DNA from 4 places in the Blastococcus sp. SYSU DS0619 genome. Region 1 is predicted to be linked to each of the others. Evidence: riboswitches for the same ligand, from Rfam matches in the RefSeq annotation. Region 1 holds a riboswitch; each other region holds the start of a gene.

Region 1 (7,530 bases):
GACCGCGTGCTGCCGGCCCCCGGCAGCGGCCCGAGCGAGGCGGTCCGGCGGAAGGGGTGGTTCCGCATGGTCGTCGACGCCGGCACCGAGGACGGCCGCCGGTACCGGGCGACCGCCGCCGGGAAGGGGGACCCGGGCTACGCGGCGACGGCGGTGATGCTCGGGGAGAGCGCCCTCGCGCTCGCCCTCGACGGCGACCGGCTGCCCGAGCGGTCCGGCTCGCTCACCCCGGCCACGGCGATGGGCGAGGTGCTCGTCGAGCGGCTGCGCGCGGTCGGGCACACCTACGAGGTGACCGCGCTCTGAACGGCCGTGCGTCGGCGGCGCCGGAGCGGCGTCGCTAGGGTTGGCGGACATGCCGACCAGCTCGACGGACCTGCCCGTGGGGACGATCCAGGACCTCGGCCTGCCCGGACGGGCGGTGACCGCGCTGACCCGTGCGGGGATCACCGACGTCGCGGCGCTGGCCGCGCTCACCCGACGGGACCTGACCGCCGTCGCCGGGCTCGGACCGGGCCTGGTGGCCGCCATCCGGGCGGTGGTGCCCGAACCACCCGCCCGGCTGCCCGGGGCGGACGGATCGCCCGCTCGTGGCGCCGGCGACCGCTCCGCCGGTGCGGCCGACGGGGAGCGCGCGGCGGAGGAGGCGGAGTCCCCGGCCGCGCCGGCCATCCCGTCGTTCGCCTCACTGCGCGGTCCCCGCCGCCGGTCGGCGGTCGACCTGCTGCTGCCGGACGCCCCGGCCGCGCAGGAGCCCGAGCCGGAGCCGGCCGGCGAGCCGCCGGCCCGTCCGGCGCCCGCCCGTCCGGCGCCCGCCCGGACTGCGTCCACCGGACCGGCCGACGCGGCGGTGCGGCCTCCTGACTACGCCGATCTCCTCCGGCTCGGCATGCACGTCGCCCGGGCGGTCCTGACCGCACCCGCCCGCTGCCTGCGCCGGCTGCTCGGCTAGGGGCCGCACCCGGCGGCGCCGGTCCCGTCGGCGACACTGCGGGGGTGCTGCGGCTCCTGCTCCGGCGCCGCGAGTCCGCGATCGAGGTCGCCGAGCTCGCCGACGACGGGACGACGTCCCCGGTCACCGCTGTCCCGGCCGACGAGCTGCCCGCGCTCGTCGCGGAGCGGGAGTCCGCGCCCGCGGCCGTGCGCTGGGTGTGGGACGACACCACCCGCTGGTACCCGGCGCTGCTGGCGGCCGGGGTGCGGGTGGAGCGCTGCACCGACCTCCGGCTGACGCACGCCGTCCTGCGCCGGTCCCCGTTCGCCGACCAGGCGCTCCTCGCGGGCGCGGACACCGCCGGCTGGGACGCGCTGCAGCCGGTGACGGCGCCCGACCCGGCGCTCTTCCCGCCCGCCGATCCCGCCGACCTGCTCGACCCGGCGGCCGAGCACCGGCGCCAGCAGGGAGTCCTCGCCGCCTCGCCCCGGCGCGACGGGCTGGCGCTGCTGCTCGCGGCGGAGTCCTCCGGTGCCCTGGTGGCCGCCGAGATGACGCACGCCGGCCTGCCGTGGCGGGCCGATGTGCACGAGCGCCTGCTGACCGGGCTGCTCGGGCCGCGCCCGGTGGGCGGCGGGCGACCCGCGGTCCTCGAGCGGCTGCTCGGGGAGATCCGCACCGCGCTGGACGCCCCCGGGCTCAACCCGGACTCACCCGCCGAGCTGCTGCGCGCGCTCCAGCAGGCCGGTCTCCCGGTGGCCGACACCCGCTCGTGGACCCTCGAGCAGCTCGACCACCCGGGCGTCCCGGCCCTGCTCGAGTACAAGAAGCTCATGCGGCTGCTCACGGCCAACGGCTGGAGCTGGCTGGAGGCCTGGGTGCGGGACGGGCGGTTCCGCTCCTCGTTCCTGCCCGGTGGGGTCGTCACGGGGCGGTGGGCGTCCACCGGCGGCGGCGCCCTGTCGGTGCCCACGCTGATCCGCCCGGCGGCGGTGGCGGACGACGGGTGGCGGTTCGTCGTCGCGGACGTGGCCCAGCTGGAACCGCGGGTGCTCGCCGGGATGAGCGGCGACGGCGCGATGGCGGAGGCGGCGCGTGCCTCGGACCTCTACGAGGGCATGGTCGCCGGTGGGGCGGTGGCCACGCGGGCGGAGGCGAAGCTCGGCATCCTCGGGGCGATGTACGGCGGCACCCGCGGCGAGAGCGGCCGGATGATGCCCCGGCTGACCCGCCGTTACCCGCAGGCCATCGGCCTGGTCGAGGCGGCCGCCCGGGCGGGGGAGCGCGGGGAGGTGGTGCACACGCTGCTGGGCCGGGGATCGCCGCCGCCCGCCGGGGCGTGGGCGCAGCGCGCGGTCGATCTCGGCGAGCCCGCGGAGCAGCCCGGCTCGCGGGACGAGCGCGACCGGGCCCGCCGCGCCTGGGGCCGGTTCACCCGCAACTTCGTGGTCCAGGGCACCGGCGCGGAGTGGGCGCTGTGCTGGCTGGCAGACCTCCGCAACCGGCTGTGGCGGCTGGGCGGCGACGGCCCCTTGGAGAGCCGACCGCACCTGGTGTTCTTCCTGCACGACGAGGTCGTCGTGCACGCGCCCGAGCAGCTCGCCGACGAGGTGGTGACGGCGGTGCGGGCCGCGGCGTCCACCGCCGGGCGCCTGCTGTTCGGCGGCTTCCCGGTGGACTTCCCGCTCGACGTCGCCGTGGTCCGGTCGTGGGCCGACGCCGGCTGACCGGATGCGGCCCTTACACCGCCGATGGGCCCGGAGCCGGCACGCGACACACCTCACGCCGTGGAAATAGCCCGCTCCTCGTTGTCACGGATGCATAACGGCGGTTACCGTGGCCAGGTCCGATCGGTCGCCACGTCCCCATCCGGGGAGTCCGGTCGGACGCCGCCGAGTCGCCCGCTGCCATCGCGCCGCGGGTGAGCCGGGGACCCACCGCAGCACTGGGGTGAATCGCGCGCCGAGCACGTCGGCGCGGGTAGGGCGACTTCCACGCCCGAATCCGTCAGCTAACCCGGTAGGCGGCAACGGAAGAAACGGAGAGCCGCCGCATGGCGCGCCCTTGCACCACCGCACGCCTCAGCTCCCGCCGGCACCGCCGCACCCGGGTGCGTCCGCGGAGCTGATCGCACCGCGCACCCGGCGTCCCGCCCGCTGTCCGGCCACCTCCGAGCACTTCCCGCTCGACCGGCTCCTCGCCGTCTCCCGGTGGCCCGCCCAGCCGGCCCGACGCCGGCGCCCCGCTGCCCGCACCCCCGCCGCGGCCCGCCCTCCGGCCGGCCGCGTGACACCTTCGGAGCTCCCGCACCCATGAACCCCCGCACCACCACGTCCGGCCGCCGCCGGCCCCCCGCGCACGTCCGCCGCCCGGCCATGTACCTGGCGGTCGCCGCAGCCGGCGCCGTCCTGGTCAACACCCTCGTCGGCGTCGAGCCGGCCGCGCAGGCCGTGGCGGAGACGCCGCAGTCGGTCAGCGTCGCCCAGGAGCTGGGGCTCACCGCCTCCTCCGGTCCCATCGACGTCACCGAGGACCTCGCGCCGCTGCAGGACCTCGCCGCCAGCCGCAGCACCCGCGACGCCGAGCAGGCCGCGGCTCAGCAGGCGCAGGCCGCCGCCGACCAGGCGGAGCTCGACCGGCAGCAGGCCGAGGCCGAGGCCGCCGCCCGCGCCGAGGCCGAGGCGAAGGCCAAGGCGGAGGCGGAGGCCGCTGCCGCCGCCGCGTCGGCGGCAGCCCCCGCGCCGGCGGCCGCGGCCGCGAGCCCCAGCCAGCAGGCCCGCGCCGCCGCGACGGCGGCCGCATCGGTGGTCGCGTCGGCGGTCGCCAAGATCAGCAACACCGCGGGCAGCCACCGGCCGGTGGTGCAGGCGGCGGCCGACGCCGTGGTCAGCAACGTGCCCGGCGCCGCCGGCATCACGCTCGGCGGCACCCGCGCGAGCGCGGCCGACCCGGGTGGCCACCCGTCCGGGCTGGCGCTGGACTACATGGTGATGTCGAACGCGGCGCTCGGTGACGCGATCGTCGAGTACCACCGGGCGCACTGGGACGAGCTGGGCGTGGACTACCTGATCTGGGAGCAGCGGATGCTGTCCTCGGCCGGGGGGTCCTGGAAGGCCATGGAGAACCGCGGCAGCGCCACGGCCAACCACTTCGACCACGTGCACGTGAACTACCAGGGCTGAGCGCCGTCACCCCGGGCCCGTGGGGTCCGGGGTGCGGCCGGTCCCGCGGGCCCGGGTCAGTCCGGACGGGCGGCGAGGAGTGGGCCGTCCTCGTCCAGGGCCCGCGCCAGCTCCGGTGAGTGGCGCACCGGGAGCGGGCGGCCCGTGCGTGCGACCGCGGCGTCCAGGTGGTCGAGCAGCAGCAGCCGCCCGGCGGACGACAGCCCGGTGACCGATCCGGCGTCGACGGCGTCCACCCGCACCGGTTCGCCGCCGTAGCGGTGCAGGAACGCGGCGACGGCGGCGTCGTCGACCTCCCCGGCCAGGCACAGGACCCGGCCCGCGGCGGTGTTGAGCAGCCGGACCACGCCGCGGACCTGGGCGAACGGCCGGGGCGGGGGCGAAGGCACGACACCAGTGTGACTCCCCGGGCGTGGCGGGGGTTCAGCTCGGGTCTCGACGGGCACTCCACAGGGCGCGGGACCGACGGGTGGGGACCATCTCGCGGCGACGAGCACGAGGGGATCGGGAGTGACCACGGCCGACACCAGCCGGCAGATCCTCGGCGACCGCTACGAGCTGCTCGACCTGATCGCCGTCGGCGGGATGGGCGAGGTGTGGCGCGGGCGCGACGTGCTGCTCGACCGCCCGGTGGCCGTGAAGGTGCTTCGCAGCGAGTACGCCGACAACCCGCTGTTCGTCGCGCGGTTCCGCTCCGAGGCCCGGAACGCGGCGAGCCTGAGCCACCCCAACATCGCCGCCGTCCTCGACTACGGCGAGTCGACCGCGGACCGCACCGGGGAGCACCTGGCCTACCTGGTCATGGAGCTCGTCGAGGGGCCGCCGCTCTCGGCATGGCTGGCCGAGGACGGCTCGCTCGGCACCGGCGCCGCGCTGGCGATCCTCCAGCAGGCGGCGGCCGGGCTCGCCGCGGCCCACCAGGCCGGCGTGGTGCATCGCGACGTGAAGCCGGCCAACATCCTGCTCACCCCCGACGGCACCGTGAAGCTCACCGACTTCGGCATCTCCTGGTCGGCGGGGAGCGTGCCCCTGACCCAGACCGGCCAGGTGATCGGCACCGCGCAGTACATGTCGCCGGAGCAGGCCCGGGGTGAGCACGTGGGCCCGGCGGGTGACGTCTACGCGCTGGGGCTGGTCGGTTACGAGTCGCTGGCCGGGCACGCGGCCTTCGAGGGCGACAACCCGGTGACCGTCGCGCTCAAGCAGGTGCAGGAGCACCCCGAGCCGTTGCCGGCCGAGCTGCCGCAGGACGTCCGCGCCCTGATCGACGCCGCGCTGGTGAAGGACCCGGAGGACCGCCTGCCCGACGGGACCGCGTTCCTGCACGCGGTCGAGGAGACGATGCACGGCCCGCTGGACACGGCGTCGGTCACCCGGCCGGTGGCCGTCGTGGCGGCGTCCCGCGGCACGGGCTCCCGGCGCGGCACCGGCGCGCACCGCGGGCCCGGCACTGCCGGGGCCGGCGCCGCGGGGGCCGCCACCTCGGGGGCCGGTACTTCCGGCGGCAGGGCCGATTCCAAGGGCGCCGGCGCCCGGCGGGTCTCCGGTCCCATCGCGGAGCGGTCCGCGGCGCGCCGTCCGGCGCTGCGGGTCGTGCTCCCGGTGGTGGCCTTCCTCCTGCTCGGCGGTGGCACGGCCGCGGTGATCGGGGCTGCCGGCTCCGATCCCGGGGGGTCGGCCGGCGCCGCCGAGTCGCAGCCGATCGCGGTGGTCGACCTGGTGGCCGCGGACTACGTCGGGCGACCGGTCGAGGAGGTCGTCGCCGAGCTCAGCGCGCTCGGCCTGACGGTCCGGCTGGAGCAGGACGCCACCCCGGGCGGCGTCGCGGGGACCGTGACCGCTCTGCAGGCCGCCGGTCCGCAGCTCCTCCCCGGTGACGAAGTGGTCGTCCTGGTCGCGGCCCCGCCGGCCGCACCGGGCACGCCGTCGCCCGTCGACGAGGAAGCACCGGTCCCGGCGGCCCCGCCTGCGCCCCGGCCCGCGCCGGCGACGACGCCGACGACGACGGCGCCGGAGTCGTCGGCCGCCGAGGAGCCGGCGCCCGGCACGTCCGCGCCCAGCAGCCCGGGCGACGACACGGCCGCCCCGGGGACCGCGACGCCGACGACCCCGCCGGCGGAGGACACCGGGACGCCCACGACCCCGCCGGTCGAGGACACCGGGACGCCGACGACCCCGCCGGCGGAGGACACCGGGACGCCGACGACCCCGCCGGCGGAGGACACCGGGACGCCGACGACCCCGCCGGCGGAGGACACCGGGACGCCGACCACCCCGCCGGTCGAGGACACCGGGACGCCGACCACCCCGCCGGTCGAGGACACCGGGACGCCGACCACCCCGCCGGCGGAGGACACCGGGACGCCCACCACCCCGCCGGCCGACGAGACCGACGCGCCGACGACCCCGACGGTGACCCCGGAGGACGAGACGGACGGCGGGACCGACCCCCGGGTCTGATCCCGGCCGGTCAGGCGCGGACGCGGATCAGCACCTTGCCGGTGGCGCGGCGCTCGTCGAGCTCGGCGACGGCCGCGGCGGCGTCGGCCAGCTCGTGCACGGACCCCAGGGGTGGCTCGAGCCGTCCCTGCTCGAGCAGCGGAGCCAGCTCCTGCCACTGCTCCTCCGGGTAGCCGGGCTCGCCGCCGGACCAGAACGCACCCCAGCCGACGCCGACGACCGACACGTTGTTGAGCAGCAGCCGGTTCACCTTCACCGTCGGGATCTCCCCACCGGTGAAGCCCAGCACGAGCAGCCGGCCCTCCCGGCCCAGGCTGCGGAGCGAGTCGGTGAACCGGTCCCCGCCGACGGGATCGACGACGACGTCCACCCCGCGGCCGCCGGTGAGCTCCTTGACGCGCTCGCGGAAACCCTCGGCCAGGACGACCTCGTCGGCGCCGGCGGCGCGGGCGACCTCGCCCTTGGCCTCGGTCGAGACCACGGCGAGGACGCGGGCACCGGCGGCGCGGGCGAGCTGGATGCCGGCCGTCCCGAGGCCACCGGCCGCCCCGTGCACCAGCACGGTCTCGCCCTCGGCCAGCCGACCCCGGCGGTGCAGCGCGAAGTGCATCGTCAGGTAGTTCATCGGGAGGGCGGCGCCCTGCTCGAAGCTGGTGCGGTCGGGCAGGGGGAAGACCAGCGACGGGTGGACGGCGACGACCTCGGCGAAGCCGCCGAACGCGGGGAAGGCGGCCACCCGCTGCCCGGGCTGCAGCCCGCTGCCCTCGGGGGCGCTGCGCACCGTGCCGGCGACCTCGCTGCCCGGGACGAACGGCAGCTCCGGCTTCAGCTGGTACTCGCCGCGGCTGAGGAGCACCTCCGGGAAGGTCACCCCGGCGACGTGCACGTCGACGAGGACCTTCCCGTCGGCGGCGGGCTCGGGGACGTCGACGACCCGCAGGGCGCGGGGGCCGT
Region 2 (7,530 bases), on a different contig from region 1:
GCGGAAGCCGGGTGGTCGGCTCATCCGCGTGACACCGGTAGGTGTGCGGACGGTGAGCACGCCGTCGTCGCCGATGGTGTGGGTCCAGCCGGGGGCGAAGGTCTTCAGCCGGTGGTGGCGCCGGCACAGGCAGCACAAGTTCTCGCAGCTGGTCCGGCCCCCGTCGGCGTGCGGTACGACGTGGTCGAGGTCGGCCCAGCCGGCACGCACGGTGCAGCCGGGGTGGCGGCAGCTGCGGTCACGCACCCGCAGGAACCGCTGCTGGGCGGCCGACGGGCGGTAGCGGTCGACCGGACCAGGGGCGCCCAGCAGCGGGCAGGCGCAGGAGGCGTCGGGGTGGTCGGTGCAGCCGCGGCGGACCAGCCGTTCCAGCTCGGTGCGGCCGATGAGGCCCAGCAGGTTCCCGGTGGCGCCGGTGATCGCGATGTCGAGGGTGCCGCCGGTCGGTGCCCGCAGCCCGCCGGGGCACACCGCGTCGAGCTGGGCGAGCAGCTCGCGCAGGTGGTCGGAGGTGATGGGTTCCCCGTCCACCTGGGCCACGGGCGCCGCTGTGCCGGGCCGGGCGAACGCGGCCGGTCGCGGGGCGCCGGACGCGAGGAACCCGGCGGGGGTGAGCGCGCCCAGCGGGGCGACCACGGTCAGGTGCGCGGTGACCGCCGGTCGGTCCTCCCAGGGGCGCAGCACCAGGTCGGCGAGTGCGCCGCAGCGCAGCATCCCGACCGGCCGGGGGTCCCCGGCCGCCTTCGCCGCCCGCGCGTGCTGGTCTGCTGCATCTCGGCAGGCCCGGGCCTCCGGGTGCGGCAGCAGGGCACGCAACTCGCTCATCCCGTCCCCGACCGGCCGCACCGTCACGTCCGCCCCGCGCCGCCGTTGCTCTCGTCGCCGGTCGGCCGCGGACGCGTCCCGGGCCACCAGCTCGGCGCGGACCGCCTCGCACAGCCGGCGCACCGACAGCTCGGCAGAGCCCGGCAGCACCGCCGCCTCCGTCCCGGCGATCACCACCGGGTCGGTCTCGCGCCCGGTCGCGGCCACCTCGGCAGCCATCGCCCGGGCCCGGGGCCAGTCCAGCCGCCCCTGCCGCAGCTGCCCGTAGGTGGCCGGCAGCAGCGTGGTCAGGACCTCGGACTGGTCCAGCAGCGTGACCGCCGCCGCCCGGCTGCAGTTGTGGATCATGGCCAGCTCGTCGGGCAGGAACTCGCTCACCCCGGCCGGCCCCACCTCACCGGTGGTCTCCCCACCGCGCAGCGGATCGGCGGGCGCCGGGCGAGCCGCGGCCAGGTCCATCACCAGCTCCGCGCGCAGCGCCGCCAGCTTCGCCTCGGCCACCACGATCTGCTGCAACAGCGCGGCCGCCTCCGCCGCGCTCCGCCGGGCCGGCAGCAGCTCACCCAGCGGGTCGTCCCACCGGGCGGGCTCCGGATCGGACGGCTCCCACGGCGCGGGCGCCTGGTCCACGGGCACCACGGTCACCCCGACCGCGAACCCGCCACCCGACGACATACCCGCAGGCTAGGCGCGGGGTACGACACTCTCGGCCGCACGGCCGGGGTCGAGCAGCGATCACCCACGGGCGACCGGCGGGTGGCGGGCACCCCCTAGACTGCTCGGCACGACGGACGAGTCGGCTGGGCGGTCGCGTCGGCGGGGGAGACCCCGTCGCCGAGGAACGTCCGGGCTCCACAGGGCAGGGTGGTCGTTAACGGCGACCCGGGGTGACCCGCGGGACAGTGCCACAGAAAACAGACCGCCAGCGCGTGCGCTGGTAAGGGTGAAACGGTGGTGTAAGAGACCACCAGCACGCCGGGTGACCGGCGTGGCTCGGTAAACCCCACCCGGAGCTAGGTCAAGAAGGGGCGGCGGTTCTCTGCCGTCCTGCGCAGGCGTTCGAGGGCGGCCCGCCCGAGCCTGCGGGTAGACCGCTGGAGCCTGTCGGCAACGGCAGGCCTAGATGGATGACCGCCCATCGGGAGGCCGCAAGGCGCCCGTGGACAGAACCCGGCGTACAGGCCGACTCGTCCGTCACCCCGCCCGCCCGCGCGGCGGAACCGGCGCCCTGCGCTGTCACCTGATCGGGTGAATCCGGGCGCTGCGCGCACGGTTGGTGACGGCGTGTGCGGCTACGCGGAGGGTCCCCGAAAAGGTCGGGAACGATCTCCTCGGGTCCGCTCGGTCTGCATACCGTTCCTCCGTCCGCCGCTCGGCGGGCCCGGATGGCCGCCCGCCGAACCTGCCCACGGCCACCCGGTGTCGACACGACGGGCAGGCGCGGGGGACCCACCGTTCAGTGGCCCTCCGGGACCTCGGGGTGAAGCCGCAGCACGCGGCCGGGCAGCTCTCGCCCGAACCCGACAGCTAACTCCGCAGGCGGCGAGAGGCTCAATCCTTCATGCGCATCAGCCACCGCACCGCGGGCCGACACCGTCGCCCCACCCGCAACCGCGTCCTGACCGCCGTGGCCTACCCGGCTGTGGTCCTGGCGGCGGCCTCGGCCGTCACCCTGGGCACCGTCGGCACCGCAGCCGCGCATCCGGGCGAGCACACGGTCCAGTCCGGCGACACCCTCGGCAAGCTCGCGGCCGCCCACGGCACCTCGTGGCGCGACATCTACCAGGCGAACCTCGCCACGATCGGCTCCGACCCGAACCTGCTGCGCGTCGGGCAGGTGCTCACCATCGGCGGCTCGGCTGCGGCGCCGGCTGCCACCCCCGCGCCCGCCGCGGCGGGCTCGTACGTCGTGGTCGCCGGGGACACGCTGGCCGGGATCGCGGCTCGCCACGGCACCACCTGGCAGGACCTGCACGCCCTGAACCTCGGCGTCATCGGCCCGAACGCCAACGTGCTGCGCGTCGGTCAGGTCCTCGCCCTGAGTGGCGGGGGAGTGGTGACCGAGCGCGCCAGCCGGGACGAGCGGCCCGTCCCGGAGCCGGCCGTGGTGTCGGGGGCCTACGACCGGTGGGACGCGCACGTCCGCCCCGCCGTCCAGGAGATCGCCGAGCAGTTCGGCATCGGCACCGTGCTCACCCGCCCCGGCCACAGCCCCACGGAGGGCCGGGCGGCCGACTTCATGGTCTACGACGACTCGGCCACGGGCGACGCCGTCGCCCAGTACGCGATCGACAACGCGGGTCGGTTCGGCGTGGACTACGTGATCTGGGAGCAGCGGATCGCCGGGTCGTGGACCGGGTGGGCGTGGCAGGCCATGGAGGACCGCGGATCGCCCACGGCCAACCACATGGACCACCCGCACGTGGCCTTCGTCGCGGGCTGACCGATTCGCGGGGCCGCTGGGTCCACCGCTGAGGACGAGCGCCCCCTGCCCGGGTCCGGGCAGGGGGCGCTCGTCGCCGCACCGGCTGCTCAGCTGGTCGCACGTCGGTCACCCGTGGTTCGCCCACCGGCCGCCGGGCCGTCGCTTTCGCTCACCAGGGTCGGGACCACCCGTCCTGAGACCCCTGGAGCCCTCCTGTGTCACCCCGCGCCCGGCTGCTCGCCTGCACGTTCCCCACGGCTGCCCTGGTTCTCGCCGCCACCGTCGCCCCGGCCGCGGCCGCGCCGGCGCCCGCGCCGGCCTTCGCCGAGCTCGCCACCTTCGAGGTGAGCGGTGAGGTCGCCGAGATCCTCGCGGTGACCCCCGACGGCCGGACGCTGCTCTACACCGACTCGGCCACCGGCGAGGTCGGGCTGGTCGACCTGACGAGGCCCGCGGAGCCCCGGGCGATCGGCAGCGTGCCGGTGGGCGGGGAGCCCACGTCGGTGAGCGTCAGCCGGGACGGGCGCCACGCCCTCGCCGTGGTGGACACCAGCACCTCGTTCGACGCGCCGTCGGGGGAGTTGGCCGTCATCGACCTGCGCACCCGGGCGATCGTCCGGACCATCGACCTCGGCGGGCAGCCCGACTCGATCGCCCTCAGCCCCAACGGCGCCTTCGCGGCGGTGGCGATCGAGAACCAGCGCGACGAGGACGTCGAGGTCGGCGGCGTCGAGGGCGGGCTGCCGCAGGCGCCCGCCGGCTTCCTGGCCGTCGTCGATCTCAAAGGCTCGCCGGAGCGGTGGACGGCCGACCGGGTCGAGCTGGCCGGGCTCGACGGGGCGCTGTACCCGGAGGACCCGGAGCCGGAGTACGTCGACATCGACCGCAGGGGCATCGCGGCGGTGACGCTGCAGGAGAACAACGCCGTCGCGCTCGTCGACCTCCGGACCCGGACCGTCGTCGGCTCCTTCTCGGCCGGCACCGTGACGCGCCCCGACGCGGACGTCTCCGACGACGACGCGATCGCGTTCGAGGACCCGTTCGAGGCGCCCCGCGAGCCCGATGCCGTCCAGTGGACGCCGGAGGGCAACCTCGTCACCGCGGACGAGGGCGACCTGGCCGAGGAGCCCAGCGGCGGCCGTGGCTGGACGGTCTTCTCCCCGGAGGGCGACGTCGTCTCCACCTCCGGTGCGGCCGCCGAGCAGGCGCTCGCCGCCGCCGGCCGGTACCCCGACGGGCGCAGCGACGACAAGGGGGCGGAGTTCGAGGGCGCGGAGGTCGCCGCGCTGTACGGCACCACGTACGCCTTCATCGGTTCCGAGCGAGGGGACGCGGTGCTCGTCTACGACTTCGCCGACGAGGCCTCCCCGGAACTGCTGCAGGTGCTGCCCACCGGCGCGGCCCCCGAGGGGCTGCTCGCCGTGAAGCGCGGGCACCTGTTCCTCACCAGCAACGAGGACGACGGCACGATCTCGGTGTTCCAGCTGACCCGTCCGTGAGTGGTCGGCCAGGGGGCGTACCGCGCCCCCTGGCCGTGGCACCGCCCGCCCGGACCCGCCGGGAGGCGGCTGTTCATCTTCGTCCTGTACACCTGCCGTATGCCTGCTGTTCACCTCGAGGTCGAGAAGAAGTACGCCGCGGATGACGCCTTCCAGCTCCCGTCGCTGACCGAGCTCGTCGCACGCGACGGGGACGGGGACGCGGCCATGGACGGTGGCGGCCCGGTGGTCGAGGGCGACCCGGTGCGGCAGCAGCTGGACGCCACCTACTTCGACACCGCCGACCTCCGGCTCGCGGCCGCCGGGCTGACGCTGCGCCGGCGGACGGGCGGGGACGACGCCGGCTGGCACCTGAAGGTCCCGGCCGGCGCCGGCGCCCGCTCCGAGGTGCGGCTGCCCCTGGGCCGTGCCTGGCGCACCGTTCCGCAGCCGCTGCGGCGCATGGTCCGTGCGCACACCCGGGGCGCGGTGCTGCAGGCGGTCGCGGAGATCTCCACCGACCGGACCGTGCGCCGGCTGGTCGACGCCACGGGCCAGGTGCTCGCGGAGGTGGCCGACGACCGGGTCACGGCGCACCGGATCCTCGCGGCGGACGAGGGGAAGGGCGCCGGGGCGGCGACGTCCTGGCGGGAGATCGAGGTCGAGCTCGCCGGCGGGGCCACCGAGCTGCTGGACGCCGTCGATGCCCGCCTCCGGGAGCGGGGGCTCGCGTCGGCCGGCAGCTCCTCCAAGCTCGCCCACGTGCTGGCGGGCGCAGGGGGAGCCCCCGGAACGTCAGGCAAGGGCAAGGGCACGTCGGGGAAGGGCAAGAGCAAGTCCAAGGGCAAGGGCAAGCTGACCGCCAAGTCCGGCGCCGGCGACGTCGTGCTCGCCCACATCCGCGAGCAGGTGGAGCAGGTCCGCAGCCAGGACCTGCCGGTCCGGCTCGACGCCGCCGACAGCGTCCACAAGATGCGCGTGGCGACCCGCCGGCTGCGCAGCGCCCTCACCACGTTCAAGCCGCTGTTCGACGCCGACGTCGTCCGTCCCCTGCGCGGCGAGCTGAAGTGGCTGGCCGCGGAGCTCGGCGCGGCCCGCGACGCGGAAGTGATGCGGGACCGCGTGGCCGGCACCGTGGGCGGCGACGAGGGGACCGGCGCCGGGACGTCGGCCTCCGTCGTCGAGGAGCTCGACCAGACCTACCGCGAGGCGCACGACCGGGTGCTGGCCGAGCTCGACGGCGAGCGGTACCACCGGCTGCTGGACAGCCTCGAGGCCCTGGTGACGACGCCGCCCGTCACGCCGCGCGCCGCCGAGCGGGCGGGGAAGGTGCTGCCGCGGCTGGTGGGCCGGAGCTACACCGCCGTCCGACGGCTGGTGGAGGACGCGGACGCCCTCCCGGCCGGAGCCGAGCGGGAGGAGCTGCTGCACGACGCGCGCAAGAGCGCCAAGGCGGCGCGCTACGCCGGGGAGTCGGTGGCCCGGGTCTTCGGCGCGGACGCCATCGCGTTCGCCGAGGCGATGGAGGCGGTGCAGGAGGCGCTGGGGGAGCACCAGGACTCCGTGCTGATCCGGGAGCGGCTGCGCACGCGCGGGCTCGCCGCCACCTCCATCGAGGCGGCGTTCCTCTACGGCCGTCTGCACGCGCTCGAGGAGGCCCGTTCCGAACGGTCCCAGCACCGCTTCGACGACGCCTGGAAGGCCGCAGGACGCAAGTCGCTGCACCGCTGGACGCGCTGACGAGGGGCGCCGCCGCGCGCTGATCGGGGTCGCTGCCACCCGGGCCGACGTCGGCGTCCGAGGTCGGTCGTCGCTGCGCGTGCGCAGATCGTCGCAGGCCAGGGCGGCGTGTCACGAAACTGTCATGTACCCGATCGTGTTGCACGCGTTCCAATTGCCGGTCGCGAGGGCATGACCTGATCAAGCCCGAACGCAGGGCCCGGTGCCACGAGCCTCGTGCTCGCACGTCGTGTCGCCGCTCCGCCGGGTTCTCCCCGACTCGGACGCACGACCGGCGCAACGCTGCGCCGTCGCCCCACCGGGAGCCGGAACCGACCGCGCCCCGGACCACGCCCTCCCGCTCCGGGAGGTGCTCCTGAGACAAAGGAGTCTCCATGCGCAAGGCATTCGCAGTTCCCTCCGTCGCCCTCGCCGCCGCCGCGTTCCCGCTGCTCACCATGGGTACCGCGCTCGCCGACCACGACGGCAGCTACCAGGCGACGCTCGGCGCGCTGAACGAGTCCGGCGTCACGGGTACCGGGATGGTCACGCTCGAGGGCGACCAGGCCACCGTGACGATCGACGCGTCCAACCTGCTCGCCGGCTCCCCGCACGCCCAGCACTTCCACATCGGCGCGCAGGGCACCTGCCCGACCGCGGACGACGACGCGAACGGTGACGGCATCGTCAGCACGCCCGAGGCCGCCTCGTACTACGGCGCCATCGGTGCGTCGCTGACCACCACCGGCGACACCGGCCCGGACAGCGGCCTGGCCGTCGACCGGTTCCCGACCGCCGAGGGCGGCTCCCTCTCGTACGAGCGCACATTCTCGGTCAGCGAGGACGTGCAGGAGGCCTTCGCCGCCGGCACCGCGGTGCTGGTCGTGCACGGCATCGACGTCAACGGCAACGGTTCCTACGACACCGACGCCGGCGCCAGCGAGCTCGACCCGTCGCTGCCGCTGGAGGCCACCGCCCCGGCGGCGTGCGGCGCCCTGACCGCGTCGCAGATGGGCACCATGCCCGCCGGTGGCGCTGACACGGGTGCCGGCGCGACCAGCGGCATCGAGAACCAGGCCGCCA
Region 3 (7,530 bases), on a different contig from region 1:
GACCCCCGATCACCCCACCAGCCGCAGCGGCCACCGGCGCCCTCCGACACCACACGGCGTTCCCGGGCCGCCGGCCGGACCGGGCGAGACTCGGCCGGTCCCGCCGTCCACCGCGCCCGTCCCGGGCGCCGAGGAGACCCGTGCCCCACCGGCTCCCCCGTTCGCGGTCGTTCGCCCGCGCCGCCGTCGCCTGCGCCCTCCTGACCGGCTGCACCGCGGTGGCGATCGATCCGGTCTCCTCCACCACGGAGCTGCCCGCACCGGTTCCCTCCTCCCCGGCCGATCGTCCGGTGCCGACGGTGGCGGCCGCGCTGGACGCCATGGACCGCCGGGCGCAGGTGGCCCAGCTGTTCGTCGCCGGGGTACCGCTCGACGACCTCGCCGCCGGCGCGCCCCTCGTCGAGCAGGGCGTCGGCGGGGTCTTCCTCGCCGGCCGCTCATCCACGGCCGCCGGCGAGCTCGCCGCCACGACGGCCGGCTGGCAGGACGCGGCCCCGGGGCCGACGGACCTGTGGATCGCCGTCGACCAGGAGGGCGGCCAGGTCCAGACGCTCCGCGGCGACGGCTTCACCCTCCTGCCGTCCGCCGTCGAGCAGGGACAGCTCCCGGCCGACCAGCTCGCGGCCCTGGCCGAGGAGCTCGGCGCCTCGCTGAGCTCCGCGGGGCTCAACCTCGACCTCGCACCGGTCGCCGACGTCGTCCCCCCGGGGACCGAGGCCGGGAACGAGCCGATCGGCTTCTTCCAGCGGCAGTACGGCGGCACCGGCCCCGAGGTGGCCGTGGACGCCGCCGCGGTCGCCGACGGGCTGGGCGCCCACGGCGTGACGCCGACGCTCAAGCACTTCCCCGGCCTGGGGCGGGTCCGGCAGAACACCGACACCAGCGACGGCGTGGTCGACCCGGTGACCGCGGCCGGCGACGAGCAGGTGAGCGCCTTCGCCGCGGCCCTGGCCCACACCTCGGCCGACCCGTTCGTGATGGTCTCCTCGGCGACCTACCCGCGCATCGACCCGGACAGCCAGGCCGTCTTCTCCCGCGCCGTCGTCACCGACCTGCTCCGCGGGGAGCTGGGCTTCGACGGCGTGGTCATCACCGACGACGTCGCGAACGCCGCCGCCATGCGCGACATCGCCCCGGGCGAGCGCGCGGTGCGCTTCCTGGCGGCCGGCGGCACCCTGGTGCTCAGCGTCGACGGCACGCTGGTGCCCGAGATGGTCGACGCCGTCCTGGCCCGGGCGGACGTCGACCCGGCCTTCGCCGCCACGGTCGACGCCGCCGTCCGCACCGCCCTGACCGCCAAGGCCGAGGCCGGCCTCCTCGGCTGACGGCACGTGCTGGTCCCGGTCGCGCCCGGCCGGCGGGACGGCGCGTCAGTCCTGCTGGCGGGCGGTGATCTGGACGGTCTGGGGAGCGGGCACGGCGTTGGACGGCGTGCAGCAGGCGTCGGTGCAACCGTCGCCGCACCCGCAGGTGTCTCCGTCGGACCCGCCCGGGACCACCGGACCGCAGCCACAGGCTTCCCCGCGCCACGCCTCGAGGCCTTCGCGGAAGGCGACGGCGGCGATGACCAGTCCGGCGATCGGGTCGGCCCAGCCCCAGCCCAGGGTCGCGTTGAGGACCAGCCCGACCAGCAGCACGGCGGACAGGTAGGTGCACAGCAGCGTCTGCGTGGAGTCGGCGACGACCGCCTGGGAGCCGAGCGCGCGGCCGGTGCGGCGCTGCGCCCAGGACAGGAAGGGCATGATGACCAGCGACGCGGCCGCCAGGCCGATACCGACCGGCGATGCGTCGGGGTCCCCGCCGAAGAGCAGGGCGCGGATCGACTCGAACGTCACGTAGCCGGCGAGGGCGAAGAACGAGAGCGCCATCAGCCGGAGCGCCTGTCGCTCCCGCGACTCGGGGAGCCGGTGGCGGAACTGCCACAGGATGATCAGGCCGCTGGAGACCTCGACGACGGAGTCCAGGCCGAAGCCGATCAGCGCGACCGATCCGGCGGCGATGCCGGCGCTGACGGCGATGACCGCCTCGATCACGTTGTAGGTGACCGACGCCCCGGCCAGCAGTTGCGCCCGGCGTCCGAGATGCCTGGCCTCCTCGGCGCTGGGCCGCGCGTGGACCGTGCTCACTGCTCCGCGGCCTCTCCGTAGGTGGGGCACAGGGAGACGGCGTCGCCGGTAGCGGCCAGCAGCCGCTCGGCCGCACCCAGCAGGTCGAGCAGTTCGGGTGCGGTGGACAGCGACCACATCGACGCCCTGCCCTGTGGCCGGGAGGCGATCAGGCCGCAGTCGCGCAGGCAGGCAAGGTGCGCGGACACGGTGGACTGGGCCAGTCCGAGGTGGTCGGTCAGGTCCACGACCTTGTGCTCGCCGAGCACGAGGTGGCGCAGGATCGCCAGCCGCGCCGGGTCGCCGAGACTGCGGAACATGCACGCCGCCGCGGACAGGGCCGCCACCTCGCTGACCGGGACGTCGGCAGTCGCGTTCGCGCTCGATGTCATCGTCACGCAGCGATGCTATCGCCGGCCAGCCGCCCGTGGGGTATGCGACGCCGTCGAGTGCACCGGGCGGACGCCGAACGGACGAGGCCCCACCCTGCACGGGTGGGGCCTCGTCCGTCCTGCTGAGCGCTAGCGGCGCACCGGGTCGTCCACCCGGTGCGGCCTCAGTACCAGCCGGTCGACTGGGAGTGGCTCCAGGCGCCGCACGGCGAGCCGTAGCGGTTGTTGATGTAGATCAGCCCGGCGTCGATCTGCCGGTAGCCGTCGGAGGTCTTGGCGATGCCCGTCCCGGCCCACGTCGAGTCGAGGAACTGGGCGATGCCGTAGGCGGTGCTGCGGGGGTTCTGCGCGTTGGGGTTCCAGCCGCTCTCCTTGCCCCACAGGTTCTCCAGGCAGGTGAACTCGCTGCCGGAGCCACCCACCTTCTGCATCGCGTACCCCTTGAACGACCCGGCCGGTGCGGCGGCTGCGGCCGGCGCGGGGGCCGCCGGAGCGGCGGGGGCGGCCGGGGCGCTGGTGGTCCGACGGGGGGCGGCGGCCGCGGCCTGCGCCTCGGCGGCGCGGGCGGCCTCGACGCGGGCGGCCTCGATACGGGCGGCCTCGGCGCGGGCCGCCTCCTCGGCGGCACGGCGGGCGGCCTCCTCCGCCTCGATGCGGGCGGCCTCCTCGGCGGCACGGCGGTCGAGCTCGGCCTGCTCGGCGGCAGCCCGGGCCTCGGCGGCCGCGGCCTGCTCGGCCACGCGCTCGCTGCGGCTGGCCGCGAGCGGGGCGAGGGAGTCGACGGCCGACTCGACGGCGTCGGCCGGCGGCGCCTCGGCGGGGATGCCCAGCTGGGCGGCGACGCTGACCGAGACCGGCTGCGCCTTGGCGTGGGCCTCGGGCTCGTTGGCGACGACGACGTTGACGACCAGGGCACCGGCGGCGACGACCGCCAGCAGGAGCGCCGGGCGACGGACGGACGTGGGGCGCAGGGCGCGGGTGATCGAGGTGGCGCGAAGGTTCATGGGGTGGGACTGCTCCAGGGGCAGGGCACAGCGGGTCCGCGGCGGACAGCTGCAGGGGTGGTCGAGTGGCAGCGGGTGCAGGGCGGGACGCCCGGGCGCTCAGCGCGGGGAAGGCGCGCGCGAGGCTCCGTACCGGCTGCGGTTCCGTGCAAGGTGGGCCCGCAGGCTCGCCATGCGGCGGCTCTCCGTTTCTTCCGTCGTGCCGCCTACCGAGTTAGCTGACGGATTCGGGCGTGGAAGTCGCCCTACCCGCGCCGACGTGCTCGGCGCGCGATTCACCCCAGTGCTGCGGTGGGTCCCCGGCTCACCCGCGGCGCGATGGCAGCGGGCGACTCGGCGGCGCCCGGCGGACCTCCCCGGATGGGGAGAGAACGACCGGCCGGGCTGGCCCACGGTAACCACCGTTATTCGTTCGTGACAATCCCTCTGGGGGAACTACCGTGTGGAAGTCGTCTCGCGGAGCTCAGGGCAGCTGCCAGACGGTCGTCCGGCGCACCGCCGTGGGCTGCGTGGGCGACGGCTCGGTGTCGGGGACGTCGTACACCGCCAGCGCGGTCAGCCGGTCCTCCGGCAGGTAGACGCGGCCGGGGTCCCCGACCAGCACCTCGACCCCGCGGGCGCGGGCGGCCTCGAGGAAGGGCAGCACCCGGTCGGTCATCTCGCGGTCGTAGCAGACGTCCCCGGCGAGGATCACCGCCACGTCCGGCGGCCCGTCCCCCAGCACGTCGCCCACCGGCGTGATCCCCGGTGCCCCGTTCCGCTCGGCGTTCACGGTCACGGCGGTGAGCGCGTACGGGTCGACGTCGCTGGCGAGCACGGAGCTCGCCCCGGCGCGCACCGCCGCCACGGACACCAGGCCGCTGCCGGCGCCCAGGTCGAGCACCGCGCGCCCGGCCACCAGCTCCGGGTGGTCGAGCACGTAGCGCGCGAGCGCCTGGCCGCCCGGCCAGGCCGCCGCCCAGAACGGCGGTTCGGTGGAGGTGCGCCCGTGCTCGGTCTGCATCGCCTCCCAGAGGGCGACGACGTCGGCGGCGACCAGCAGCTCGACCTCGGGCACCAGGTCGGGCCGCACCGGGCGGGTGTGGGCGCGGACGAACTCCGCGGGAACGGGATGGTCCACCCCGGCAGTCAACCGCACCGGGACTGCGGCGGCGCGGGCCGGGCTGCTCGGAGCCGGACTGCTCAGAGCCGGGCCGACCAGGAGGACAGCCGGCCGGCGGGACGGAACCCGAGCGCCTCGTTGACCGCCACCATGGGGGTGTTGCGCTCGGAGTTGTAGGTGCTGATCCGGCGCACCTCGGGGAACGCCTCCGCCAGGTCCCGCAGCACGGCCGCCTTCACCCGGGCGCCGAGCCGGTGCCCGCGGTGCTCGCGGAGGACCAGCGTCCCGCCCTGCGAGGCGCGCGCGGGCTGCGCCAGCGGGATCTGCAGGTCCGTGAATGCGATCAGCCGGCCGTCCCGGGTCACCGCCCCGGCGGAGAGCACCGCACGCCCCCGGGCGACGTGCGACCGCTCGTACTCGCGGATCCGCACGCCGTCCCACTGCTCCTCCTCGACCGGCAGGTCGCCGTGCGGGGCGTCGGTCGTCATCCGCCGCTCCAGCAGCGCCCGGTCGTCGAGCAGCGCGTCCGGGGTCCGGTCGCGCCAGGTCACGACCTCGTACCCGCGGCCGGCCTCCACCGCCCCGGCCTCCAGCGCCGCGAGCCGCTGCTCGTCGGGCGGCAGCAGGAGGTCGCGCCGGGTCTCGACCAGATCGCAGGCCCAGCCGTGCGCCTCGGCGAACACGCGTCCCGGCGTTCCCGGAGACGGCTCGTCGACCTCGGCGATCAGGACGGTGCGTCCGTGGTCCGCGGCGAGCGCCCGGCCGGACGCCAGCAGCGCGCTGCCCAGCCCGCGACGGCGGGAGCCGGGGTGCACCGCGACGTCGAGGATCGCGACGGTCGGGTTGTCCCTGCTCGGGAGGATCACGCGGAGCGCCCCGACGACGGCGCCGTCGACCACGGCTGCGCGGTGCGCGCCGCCGCGGGAGCCGCCCGGCCCCACCAGCTCGCGGCCCAGCGCGACGTGGTCCCGCGCCGGGCGCGGCGGGTCCTCGGGCCGGTCGGCCCGCTGGGTCGCCGCCCAGACCTCGCACCACGCCGGGAACAGGTCGTCCTCGGGTCCGAGGTCGACGATGCGGCAGGTGGCGGCGCTCACCTCCGGAGTTCTACCGCCCGCCGCAAGCGGATTTCCGGCGGTCAGCCCGGAGGCTTCGCCGGCGCCGCCCGGCGGGCGATCAGCCGCCAGTAGGTCCCCGGCAGCAGCCGCACCAGCACGTCGGGGACCTTCGCGGTCCAGCCGATGAGCAGCCGCGGACGGCGTCGCTCGATGGCGGCGACGATCTGCGCGGCGGCGTCCTCCGGCGGCATCCGGAGCAGCTTGGCGAACTGCTTGCGCCCCTCCTCGTACTCCGCCGGCGAGACGCCCGAGCCGGTCCGGGCGGTCTCGGCGATCCGCGTCCGGATGCCGCCGGGGTGCACCACGGTGACGCCGATGCCGTCCTCGGCCAGCTCGTGCCGCAGCGCCTCGCTGAACCCCCGCACGGCGAACTTGCTGGCCGCGTAGGCGGCCTGACCGGCCGGGGCGAAGATGCCGAAGACGCTGGACACGTTGACCACGTGCGCACCGGCGTGCGTCTTGAGCACCGGCAGCAGGGTGTGCGTGAGCCGGACGACGGCGCGCACGTTGATCGCCATCACCCACTCGAACTCCTCGAGGGTGACCTGGTCGAAGCGCCCGCCGAGCGCCACGCCCGCGTTGTTGACCAGCAGCGTCGTCTCCGGGTGCTCGGCCACCAGGGCCTCGGCCACCCGGGCGGTCGCCGCGTCGTCGGCGAGGTCGACGACGTGGGTGGCGACCCGCAGCCCCGGGTGGTCGGCGCGGATCCGCCCGGCCACCGCCGCCAGCCGTTCGGCGTCCCGGTCCAGCAGCACCAGGTGGCTGCCGCGGCCGGCCAGCTGCCCCGCCAGTGCCTCGCCGATGCCGCTGGCCGCACCGGTGACGACCGCCGTCCCGCCGGCGAACGCGTAGGGACCCATCACGCCACCGTCCGCTCGGCAGCGGCGTGGGCCCCGGCGCCGGCCGGCGGCCGCGGCTGGAAGGTCATGCCCTCGTCCTCCAGCGGGCCGCGGCGCATCAGCGCGACGTCGCGCAGGTAGTTCTGGTGCAGCCGCCACGGCGCGCGGCCGCCCTGCTTGGGCAGGCCGGCGAGGCTGCGCTGCACGTAGCCGGCCGCGAGGTCGAGGAACGGCGCGTCGGCACCCTCCGGCGGGGCGACCGGGGTCGCCGACGCGTAGCCGTGCGCGTCCAGGTGGTCGAGCAGGCGGCAGACGTAGCCGTTGACCAGGTCCGCCTTGAGCGTCCAGGAGGCGTTCGTGTAGCCGATGACCATCGAGAAGTTGGGGACGCCCGACAGCATCATCCCCTTGTAGGAGACCGTCTCCGGCAGCTCGACCCGCTCCCCGTCCACCGCAAGCGTCATCCCGCCCGCCGGGAGCAGGTTGAGCCCGGTCGCGGCGACCACGACGTCGGCGGACAGGTGCTCCCCCGACTCCAGCTCGATGCCGTCCTCGGTGAAGGTGGCGATCCGGTCGGTGGCGATCGAGGCCTTCCCCTCGCGCAGGGTGCGGAACAGGTCGCCGTCCGGGACGAGGCAGAGCCGCTGGTCCCACGGGTCGTACGGCGGGTTGAAGTGCGTGCTGACGGCGAACCCGGCCGGCAGCTGCTTCTCGGTGAGCCGGCGGATCAGCTTCCGCACCATCGCCGGCCGGCGGCGGCTCAGCTGGTAGAGCGCGGTGCTGGTGAGCACGTTCTTCCAGCGGACGATCGGATAGGCGGCCCGGGCCGGTAGCCGGGCGCGCAGCCACTGCGCCAGGGGGTCGCGGCTGGGCAGCGACATGATGTAGCTCGGCGTGCGCTGCAGCATCGTCACGTGCTCGGCCTGCTCGGCGAGGTTCGGCACGAGGGTGACGGCGGTGGCGCCGCTGCCGA
Region 4 (7,530 bases), on a different contig from region 1:
GGCCGAGGAACTCGCCCTCACCAGCGCCCGCTGCCACCCCGTCCTGGTCGACCCGGACCTGCTCGCCTCCGCGCTGCTCGACCCGGCCGGGGTGGCCCGGTTCGAGGCCGCCCTCCTCGAGGCGCTGGACGGGCCGCGCGGGCTGACCGTGCTCGCCGCCAGGTTCGCCGCCCGGGCCGTGGGTCTGCAGGCGGCGGCCGGCGCCTACGAGGCGGCCGACCGCGCACTGGCCGAGCTGGCCGACGACCTGGAGTGGGCCACCGGCTTCCTCTGGCCGGCCACGGTCGCGGTGCTCGTCGTCGGGGGAGTCGCCCGGGTGGTGACCGATCCGGCGGGTGCCGCCGTCGACGTCGCCGTCCTGCGCGCCGACCCCGAGCGCTGGCTGACCGAGCACCCCGGGCTGGTCGACGACGTGATGGGCGCCCTGCCCGGGGTCGGCAGCCACCTCGGCGTGCTCACCGCCGGGCTGACCGCGGGGTGGCTCGGCGGGGGCGACGTCGGGGCCGCGGCCCGCCGACTCGGCCGGCTGTGGCCCGACGGCAGCCCGGTGGTCACGCCGCTGCCCGACGAGGCCTTCGGTCCCGGGGTCGTGCCGCCGCGGGGGATCGACGACCTGCTGGCGTCCCTGGAGGCCCGTGCGCTGCGCTCCGGCGCGGGACGGGACACGATCGCCGTCCGGGTGGTCACCCACGCGGACGGCAGCACCGCCTACGTCGTGGACATCCCGGGCACCGCCGACTGGAACGCCCCCTTCGGGCCGGTCAACCCGGAGACCCACGACCTGGGCACCAACGTCCGGGTGCTGGGCGGTGAGGCCACCACCCGCCAGCGGGCGATCGCGGAGGCGCTCCGGCGGGCGGGGGCCGGGCCCGCGGACCCGGTGATGCTCGTGGGCCACAGCCAGGGCGGCATGGTCGCCGCACAGGCGGCCGCCGACGCCGGCACCGCGGACTTCGACTTCGACGTGCGCAGCGTGGTCACCGCCGGCTCACCGATCGCGCGCGCCGAGGTGCCGCCGTCGGTGCAGGTGCTGGCGCTCGAGAACGTGCACGACGTCGTCCCGCAGCTCGACAGCCGGGCCAACGACGACAGCCCGAACGTCACCACGGTCACCTTCGCGGGCCAGCACGGCAGCATCGGGGACAACCACGGCATCGGGTCGGCGTACCGGCCCGCCGCCCGCGCCGTCGACGCCGCCGACGAGCCGTCGCTGGCCGCCTTCCGGGCCGCCGCCGCACCGTTCCTCGTCCGGCCGGGTGAGCAGGCGACGGTGGTCGCGCACGTCTACGAACTCGGCCGCAGGTGACCCGGTGCGGCTGCTCCCGTGACCGAGCGGCCGCCGCTGTGGCCGGGGCGGGGTGGGGGCCCGCCCGCGGTCGTGCTCATCCCGGGACGGCGGTCGGGTCCGGGGCTGCCGGGCTCTCCGGGCCAGCCGGCTCGGGAACCGGCCCGACCGCAATGCGCCGGAGCTCCGCCATGTGCGCGTCGAACGCCCGCCGGCCCGCCGTCGTCTGCTCGACCAGGGTGAGTCGACGCGCGTCAGTCCGGGTGGGGGAGGCGCTCTTCGTCACCGCCACGTATCCGGCGTCCGCGAGCACCTTGAGGTGCTTGGAGAGGGCCGTGTCGCTGATGCCCAGGCTGTCGCGGAGCACCGCGAAGTCGATCCGGTCGACGTGGCGGAGGAGGCCGCAGACGCGCAGGCGGACCGGGGCGTGGATGGTCTCGTCGAAAGCCGGTTCAACGGCCACGGCGCAGGTTCTCCCGGAAGAGGCGGTCGAAGAGCCTGCCCAGCGCCAGCACCAGGGCGAAGCCCGCGGCTGCCGGGGCGAGGACCAACCAGGCGCTCACCGACGACACCAGGGCGTAGGAGACGCTGAGCAGCAGGAGGACCCCGACGAGCGCTCCGCCGAGGACGGCGGCGCCGGGGGCGCCGATGCGGGAGACGCGGACGCCGCAGAGGCGCCGGTAGGCCAGGACGAGGAGGACGCCGGCGGCGATGAGCACGCCGGTCGCGTTCGCGCGGGCGCCGTCCGACGGGACGGCGGGCGTGGCCACGTAGCCGGCCGCGAGCAGCGCGAAGACCGGGTGCAGCCAGCGCGGGGCGGCGAGCCGGTCGGCGAGGACCGCCCGATCGTCCTCGAGCGTCTGCAGCGCTGCGCGCGCGTCGGCGGTGGAGGGACGGCCGGGACGCGGGGTCACGGGCGAATCGCTTTCCATGGAGGCAAGTAAAAGACTTGCCGCATCGGCATGTCAAGTTCCGGCGGCCGGAGTCGGCGGCGCGGCGCGGGCCAGTAGCGTCGGGCGCCATGGCGCGGAGGCGGACGGTCGTGGTCGCCGCGGGAGTCGTCGTGCTCGTCGCCGCCCTGTCGGTCCTGGTCCCGGGCAGCCCGACGAGGGCCTTCGTCCGGGGTGCGGTCCACGCGGAGTGCGTCACGTGGGCGGGCGACGACGGGGACCGCTCCCTGGCGGTCTACGGGGACTCGATCAGTCACGGGGACAGCGAGCCCCGGTTCGGCTTCCACGGCCGTCGCTCCTGGTACTCCCACCTCGTCTGCTCCGACCGGTTCACCGACGCCGGGAACGCGGCCGTCCCGGGGGAGACGTCGGCGGAGATCCTCGACCGCCTCGCGGCGGACGCGCCGGAGGCCGACGTCCTGGTCGTCCAGGCCGGCACCAACGACCTGCGCCTCGGGGTGCCGACGGAGGAGACGGTGGCGAACCTGCGCGAGGCGGTCCGGCTCGCCGGGGACGCCGCGGGCACCGTGGTGCTCGCGACGGTGCAGCCCTGGCACGACACGGACGCCACGGACCTCAACGACGCGGTGCGCCGGCTGGCCGCCGAGGCGGGCGCCGAGCTGGTGGACTTCGCCGCTGTGCTGGGCGACCGCGCGCTGACCCGGGACGGGGTCCACCCGTCGCCCGCGGGCGCCCGCGAACTGGCCCGGCGGGTAGCGGCCGCGGCGGACTGACGCACCCCGGAGGGCCGCGCGGCGCCGGGTGGTCATCCCGGCACCGTCGGCGTCACTCCTCGAGCACGTCGGTGTTACCGGCCCGGGCCGCCCGGAGGCGGAGCAGCTCGAGCTCGGCCCGCACGGCCGACAGGTCGCCCGACGAGCGCAGCAGGTGCGCGAGCGCGCCGGCGTTGTCCGCCCGGGCCGCGCGGGCCAGCTCGTCGAGTAGTTCGCGCAGGGCGCCCTCGTCCTCGCCGTGCCGCACCAGCCGGGCGACCCCGTTCACGGTGCTGCGCACGTCCTGCAGGAGCGGGGGGAGCTGGCGGACGGCGTAGTCCAGCAGGACCACGAGGTCGCAGGGCAGTCGCACCAGCGCGACGAGCGCGGGCAGCGGTCCGAACCGGGGCGGGGGCGGGGGAGTGGCGGGGCCGAGCTCGTCGGGTGTCATGGCTCCCGGCTACCCCGGTCCGGGGCGATGCACGGATCGCCCGGGGGCTATCGCGCCCGGGCAGCGGCGAGCCGCGTCGTGCCGACCGCCAGCGCGACGCCGATGGTCATGCCGAGGGTGTTCATCGCCCAGTCGTTCGTGTCACAGGCGCGCCCGATGGCCGGCGCCAGTGCCTGGAGGGCCTCGATGCCGGCCGACGTGACCGAGCCCACCGCCAGCACCGGCAGCGGACGCCGCGAGGCCAGTGCGGCGAAGAACACCACGGGGAGGGACAGCGCCACGTTGGCCAGGAGCTCGACGCGGGTCAGCGAGGGCAGGGCGAACTGCACCGTGCAGACCACCTGGTCGAGCTGCCCCTTCGCGGACGGGGTCAAGGTCAGTGCGAGGACCGGGAGCGCGGAGAGGGCCGTCAGCGTCCACAGGATCCGGCGTCCGGACCGCCGGCTGCGCACCGCCGCGTAGCCGACGACGACGCAGCCCAGAGCGATGGTGGCCAGCGTCACCGGCACGAGCGCCGAGTGCTCCAGCAGGACGTCGGTGATCATCGGGGCCCACCGTAGGGCGCCGGCGGTTCAGGCCGCGACGCTCGGCCGGCTCCCGTCCTCCACGGGTCGGGCGACGTCCGCAGGGCGCGCGGAGAACTGGTGCTGGGCGGCCCATCGGCGGGCGCAGCGCATCCGCCACCAGCGGAAGAACCGTTCGGCCATGTCGTCAGGCTGCCCCGTCTGACGCCGTAGCGCAAGCGACTCGCCACACTCTGTAATCGCGGGTGATGTCGATGCGCCGGGTGTGGATCGCGCCTGGAGCGGTAAGCACTGTTGAACCGACCACACGAGCCCCTCGAGACGGAGGGCGTCGGCAACCGCGGGACGTGCAGTGGGAGTGCCGGCGGTCCGGGAGAACCCGGCCGTGGAGCTGAACCCGCTGGTCACCGTGGTGGGGCGGGTGGGGCTCGAACCCACGACCCAGGGATTATGAGTCCCATGCTCTGACCGGCTGAGCTACCGCCCCGGTGCTGACAGCCTGCCAGATGACGGCGACACGCCGCGCGGACGCGCCCGTGTCTGGAGGGGCGTCTCGTTACCGCCCTGTGACATCTGGCCGATTCGCTTGTACCGTCTCCCGCGGCCCACCCGATGCCGCTCCCGAACCCGGGAGCTCGGGCGGGCCCCGCCGAACCGTGCGGCCAGCTGGCCGGATGGACCGGGGACCCATGTTCTCTGGGGTGAATCCCGCCTGCGCCTCCACGGGCAGGGGGGTAGGGCAAGTTCCGGCCCGAACCCGTCAGCTGACCTGGTAGGCGGACCGAGGAACGGAGACAGTCGCCTTGGCGACCTCGCACCACCAGCACCACCCCACCGTGCCCACCCGCGGGGGCCTTCGCCGGATCGGGCGGGCGGCCACCGCCCTGACCGCTCTGCTGGCCCTGTCCCTGCTGGGGACGACGGCCGCGACGGCCGCACCCGGCGACGCGAAGAGCGAACACGACCGCGTGGCCCAGGAGGTCGCCTCCCTCGAGCAGCGGATCACCGACGCCGAGGACCGGCTGGAGCAGATGACGCTCCGCGCCGAGGAGGCCAGCGGCGCCGTGCTCCAGGCCGAGGCGGAGCTGGCGACCGCCCAGCAGCACGCCGACGCCATCGCCGTCGAGCTGGCCGCCGTCCGCGAAGCCCTCGGGCGCACCCAGGACGACGTCGCGACCCTCGGCCGGGAGGCCTACATGGGTGGTGGCGACGAGACGTTCAGCGAGGTGGAGATGGTGCTGCACGCCGAGGGCCCGGGGGAGCTGCTGCAGCAGGCCGCCACCCTCGAGATCCTCGGCAAGGACCGGGCCGAGGTGCTCGAGGAGCTGCGGGTCGTCGAGGCGCGCGAGGCGCGGCTGGACCAGGAGGCGAAGACCGCCGTCGCCGAGCGCGACGCAGCCGCCCGCACCGCCCAGGAGGCCCAGGTGGCCACCGACGCGCTCCTCGCCGAGGCGCAGGCGGAGTTCGACGCGCTCAGCGCGGAGAAGGCAGCCCTCGACGAGCAGTTGCGCGAGGCGGAGATCCGCATGCTGAGCATGCAGGGCACCCCCGAGCCGGCGAACACCTGGAACCAGCTGCAGGCCGCCGAGCAGGCCGCCGAGCAGGCCGTCGGGGCGGTCGCCGCGACGGGCGGCGCCACTGCGCTGACCCAGGGCCGGGTCACCTCCTGCTACGGCGCCCGCTGGGGGACCATGCACCTCGGTGTGGACATCGCGGCGCCGATCGGCACCCCGATCTTCACGCCGGAGCCCGGCGTCGTGCTGCAGGCGGGGCCGGCCAGCGGGTTCGGGCTCGCGGTCGCCATCCAGCACCACGACGGCGCGATCACCGTCTACGGGCACGTCAACCAGTTCTTCGTGTCGCCGGGCCAGGTCGTCGAAGGCGGTCAGCAGATCGCCGAGGTCGGCAACCGCGGCCAGTCCACCGGGCCGCACCTGCACTTCGAGGTGCACAAGGGCGGCCTGTACGCCGACCGCACCAACCCGGTGCCGTGGCTCGCCCAGCGCGGGATCTCCCTCGGCGGCAGCTGCGGCTGATCCGGCGCCGCCGCATAGGTCGCGCGCCGTCGTCCAGGATGGCGGCGTGCGACCGGCGGCGGGGGAGGGCACCTGGCTGCGCGCCGGGCTCCTCGTCGCGCTGCTGCTCGCCGGGGTGTTCGGCGCCCTCGCCGTCGACCTGCCGTCGGTGGCGCAGGTGCGCGAGTGGGTCGACGGAGGCGGTCCGGCGACCTGGGGGCTCCTGGTCGCGGGTCTCGTCGTGGTGCTGCTGGCGCCGGTCCCACGATCGGTCCTGTCGGTCATCGCCGGCGTCGTCCTGGGGTTCGGCCCCGGTCTGGCCGTCGCGCTCGTCGGCGGGCTCCTCTCCGCCATGGCGGCGTTCGGGCTCAGCCGGGCGCTGGGGCGTCCGGCCGCGGAGCGGCTCGCCGGGCCCCGGCTCCGGCGCGCCGACCGGCTGGTGACCGAGCGCGGCTTCGTCTCCGTGCTGGTGGGCCGGCTGATCCCCGTCATGCCGTTCGTGGTCACCAGCTACGGCGCCGGCCTGAGCGGCGTCCGGTTCGGGTCCTTCCTCGCGGCCACCGCCGTCGGCATCGTCCCGAGCACGGTCGTGCAGGTGGGCATCGGCGCGTCCACCGGCGTCGCCGTCGCCCGGTTCGGCGCCCTGGCCGCCGTTCCGCTCGTCGTCCTCGGGCTGGTGCTGCTGGTCGCCGGGACCGCATGGTGGTACCGGCGGCGGACCCGCGCCGGGCAGGCGATCTAGCCGCGGCCGAAGAGCCGGCCCAGCATGCCGCCGGCGCCGCCCACGGTGCGCGCGGCCAGCTGCAGGATCGGCCCGCCGGGGATCCCCGGGACCTGCTGCACGATCGGCGCCAGCCGGAGCAGCCCGCCGACGTCGTGCACCTTCAGCTGGCGCCGGGCCACGGCGGGCGCCGGGTTGACCCGGCCGGAGGCGGCGTCGAGCAGGAGGTCGGCCGCGGCCTCGACGGCCGGCCCGTCGACGACCCCCGCCGGCACCCGGTGCACCTGCCAGCCGTCCCCGTCAGCGGTGAAACCCCACCCGCCGTCCGGGGTGACGAGGGCGACGCGCCCGGAGATCCCGGTCGAGGCGGCCAGCGCTCCGGTCACGTCGGTGAGGGCGGCCAGGCCGGACTGCAGCACGGCCGCCGACGGCGGCTCGGCGCCGCAGGAGACGAGGTCCAACCCGTGGACGGCGAGCTCGTAGGCCTGCCCGAGCACGACGCTCAGCAGCGGCACCCGCCCCACGACGGAGACCGCCGGTGCGGTGTCCAGCTCCTCCGGCTCGTCGGCCAGGTAGCGCGCGGTCGCCGCACGGTTGCGGCGCAGAGCGTCCAGCACCTCCGCGCGGGAGGCGCCGCGATGGGCGGCCGTGACCCGGGCGTTCACCGCATCGGGGTCCGGTGGCGTCCCGTGCCCGCCCGTCCGCGCCGAGGCGATGAGGTCGTCCAGCGCGGCGTGGTCGTCCCAGCAGCCCAGGTGCACGCAGATCTCGTGCGCCCGCCACCCGGGCAGCCGTGAGGACCGGTCCAGGTCGACCGTCTCGGCCTGCGCCAGGAACGCGTCCCACGCGCCGAGCACCAGCCCGGCGACCT

The links. A riboswitch is a leader RNA that binds a small molecule or an ion and turns the genes downstream of it on or off. The one in region 1 is predicted to bind cyclic di-AMP.
Region 2: it holds a riboswitch for cyclic di-AMP, as region 1 does, so the genes downstream of both, ACI79T_RS09630 (LysM peptidoglycan-binding domain-containing protein) here and ACI79T_RS11155 (hypothetical protein) in region 1, are expected to answer to the same signal.
Region 3: it holds a riboswitch for cyclic di-AMP, as region 1 does, so the genes downstream of both, ACI79T_RS18350 (aggregation-promoting factor C-terminal-like domain-containing protein) here and ACI79T_RS11155 (hypothetical protein) in region 1, are expected to answer to the same signal.
Region 4: it holds a riboswitch for cyclic di-AMP, as region 1 does, so the genes downstream of both, ACI79T_RS09815 (murein hydrolase activator EnvC family protein) here and ACI79T_RS11155 (hypothetical protein) in region 1, are expected to answer to the same signal.

What each region holds. Positions count from the first base shown of each region.
Region 1 covers NZ_JBJHAM010000007.1:95,001-102,530, reverse strand. Annotated here, with positions in the region: gene ACI79T_RS11170 (saccharopine dehydrogenase family protein) at 1-306, shown strand, start outside; gene ACI79T_RS11165 (DNA-directed RNA polymerase subunit alpha C-terminal domain-containing protein) at 356-952, shown strand; gene ACI79T_RS11160 (bifunctional 3'-5' exonuclease/DNA polymerase) at 997-2,661, shown strand; cyclic di-AMP (ydaO/yuaA leader) riboswitch at 2,830-2,975, shown strand; gene ACI79T_RS11155 (hypothetical protein) at 3,247-4,116, shown strand; gene ACI79T_RS11150 (hypothetical protein) at 4,173-4,505, opposite strand; gene ACI79T_RS11145 (protein kinase domain-containing protein) at 4,627-6,576, shown strand; gene ACI79T_RS11140 (NADPH:quinone oxidoreductase family protein) at 6,587-7,530, opposite strand, start outside.
Region 2 covers NZ_JBJHAM010000005.1:222,305-229,834, reverse strand. Annotated here, with positions in the region: gene ACI79T_RS09640 (DUF222 domain-containing protein) at 1-1,500, opposite strand, end outside; RNA gene rnpB (RNase P RNA component class A) at 1,618-2,019, shown strand; cyclic di-AMP (ydaO/yuaA leader) riboswitch at 2,266-2,362, shown strand; gene ACI79T_RS09630 (LysM peptidoglycan-binding domain-containing protein) at 2,387-3,268, shown strand; gene ACI79T_RS09625 (hypothetical protein) at 3,466-4,749, shown strand; gene ACI79T_RS09620 (CYTH and CHAD domain-containing protein) at 4,849-6,468, shown strand; gene ACI79T_RS09615 (hypothetical protein) at 6,843-7,530, shown strand, end outside.
Region 3 covers NZ_JBJHAM010000022.1:28,605-36,134, forward strand. Annotated here, with positions in the region: gene ACI79T_RS18335 (glycoside hydrolase family 3 N-terminal domain-containing protein) at 141-1,325, shown strand; gene ACI79T_RS18340 (cation diffusion facilitator family transporter) at 1,371-2,126, opposite strand; gene ACI79T_RS18345 (ArsR/SmtB family transcription factor) at 2,123-2,497, opposite strand; gene ACI79T_RS18350 (aggregation-promoting factor C-terminal-like domain-containing protein) at 2,662-3,501, opposite strand; cyclic di-AMP (ydaO/yuaA leader) riboswitch at 3,689-3,835, opposite strand; gene ACI79T_RS18355 (class I SAM-dependent methyltransferase) at 3,965-4,621, opposite strand; gene ACI79T_RS18360 (GNAT family N-acetyltransferase) at 4,684-5,697, opposite strand; gene ACI79T_RS18365 (SDR family NAD(P)-dependent oxidoreductase) at 5,739-6,578, opposite strand; gene ACI79T_RS18370 (flavin-containing monooxygenase) at 6,578-7,530, opposite strand, start outside.
Region 4 covers NZ_JBJHAM010000005.1:265,488-273,017, reverse strand. Annotated here, with positions in the region: gene ACI79T_RS09855 (PGAP1-like alpha/beta domain-containing protein) at 1-1,306, shown strand, start outside; gene ACI79T_RS09850 (transcriptional regulator) at 1,383-1,748, opposite strand; gene ACI79T_RS09845 (hypothetical protein) at 1,738-2,199, opposite strand; gene ACI79T_RS09840 (SGNH/GDSL hydrolase family protein) at 2,307-2,969, shown strand; gene ACI79T_RS09835 (hypothetical protein) at 3,022-3,399, opposite strand; gene ACI79T_RS09830 (VanZ family protein) at 3,447-3,944, opposite strand; gene ACI79T_RS09825 (hypothetical protein) at 3,972-4,106, opposite strand; tRNA gene ACI79T_RS09820 (tRNA-Ile) at 4,334-4,410, opposite strand; cyclic di-AMP (ydaO/yuaA leader) riboswitch at 4,571-4,702, shown strand; gene ACI79T_RS09815 (murein hydrolase activator EnvC family protein) at 4,727-5,959, shown strand; gene ACI79T_RS09810 (TVP38/TMEM64 family protein) at 6,006-6,680, shown strand; gene ACI79T_RS09805 (maleylpyruvate isomerase N-terminal domain-containing protein) at 6,677-7,530, opposite strand, start outside.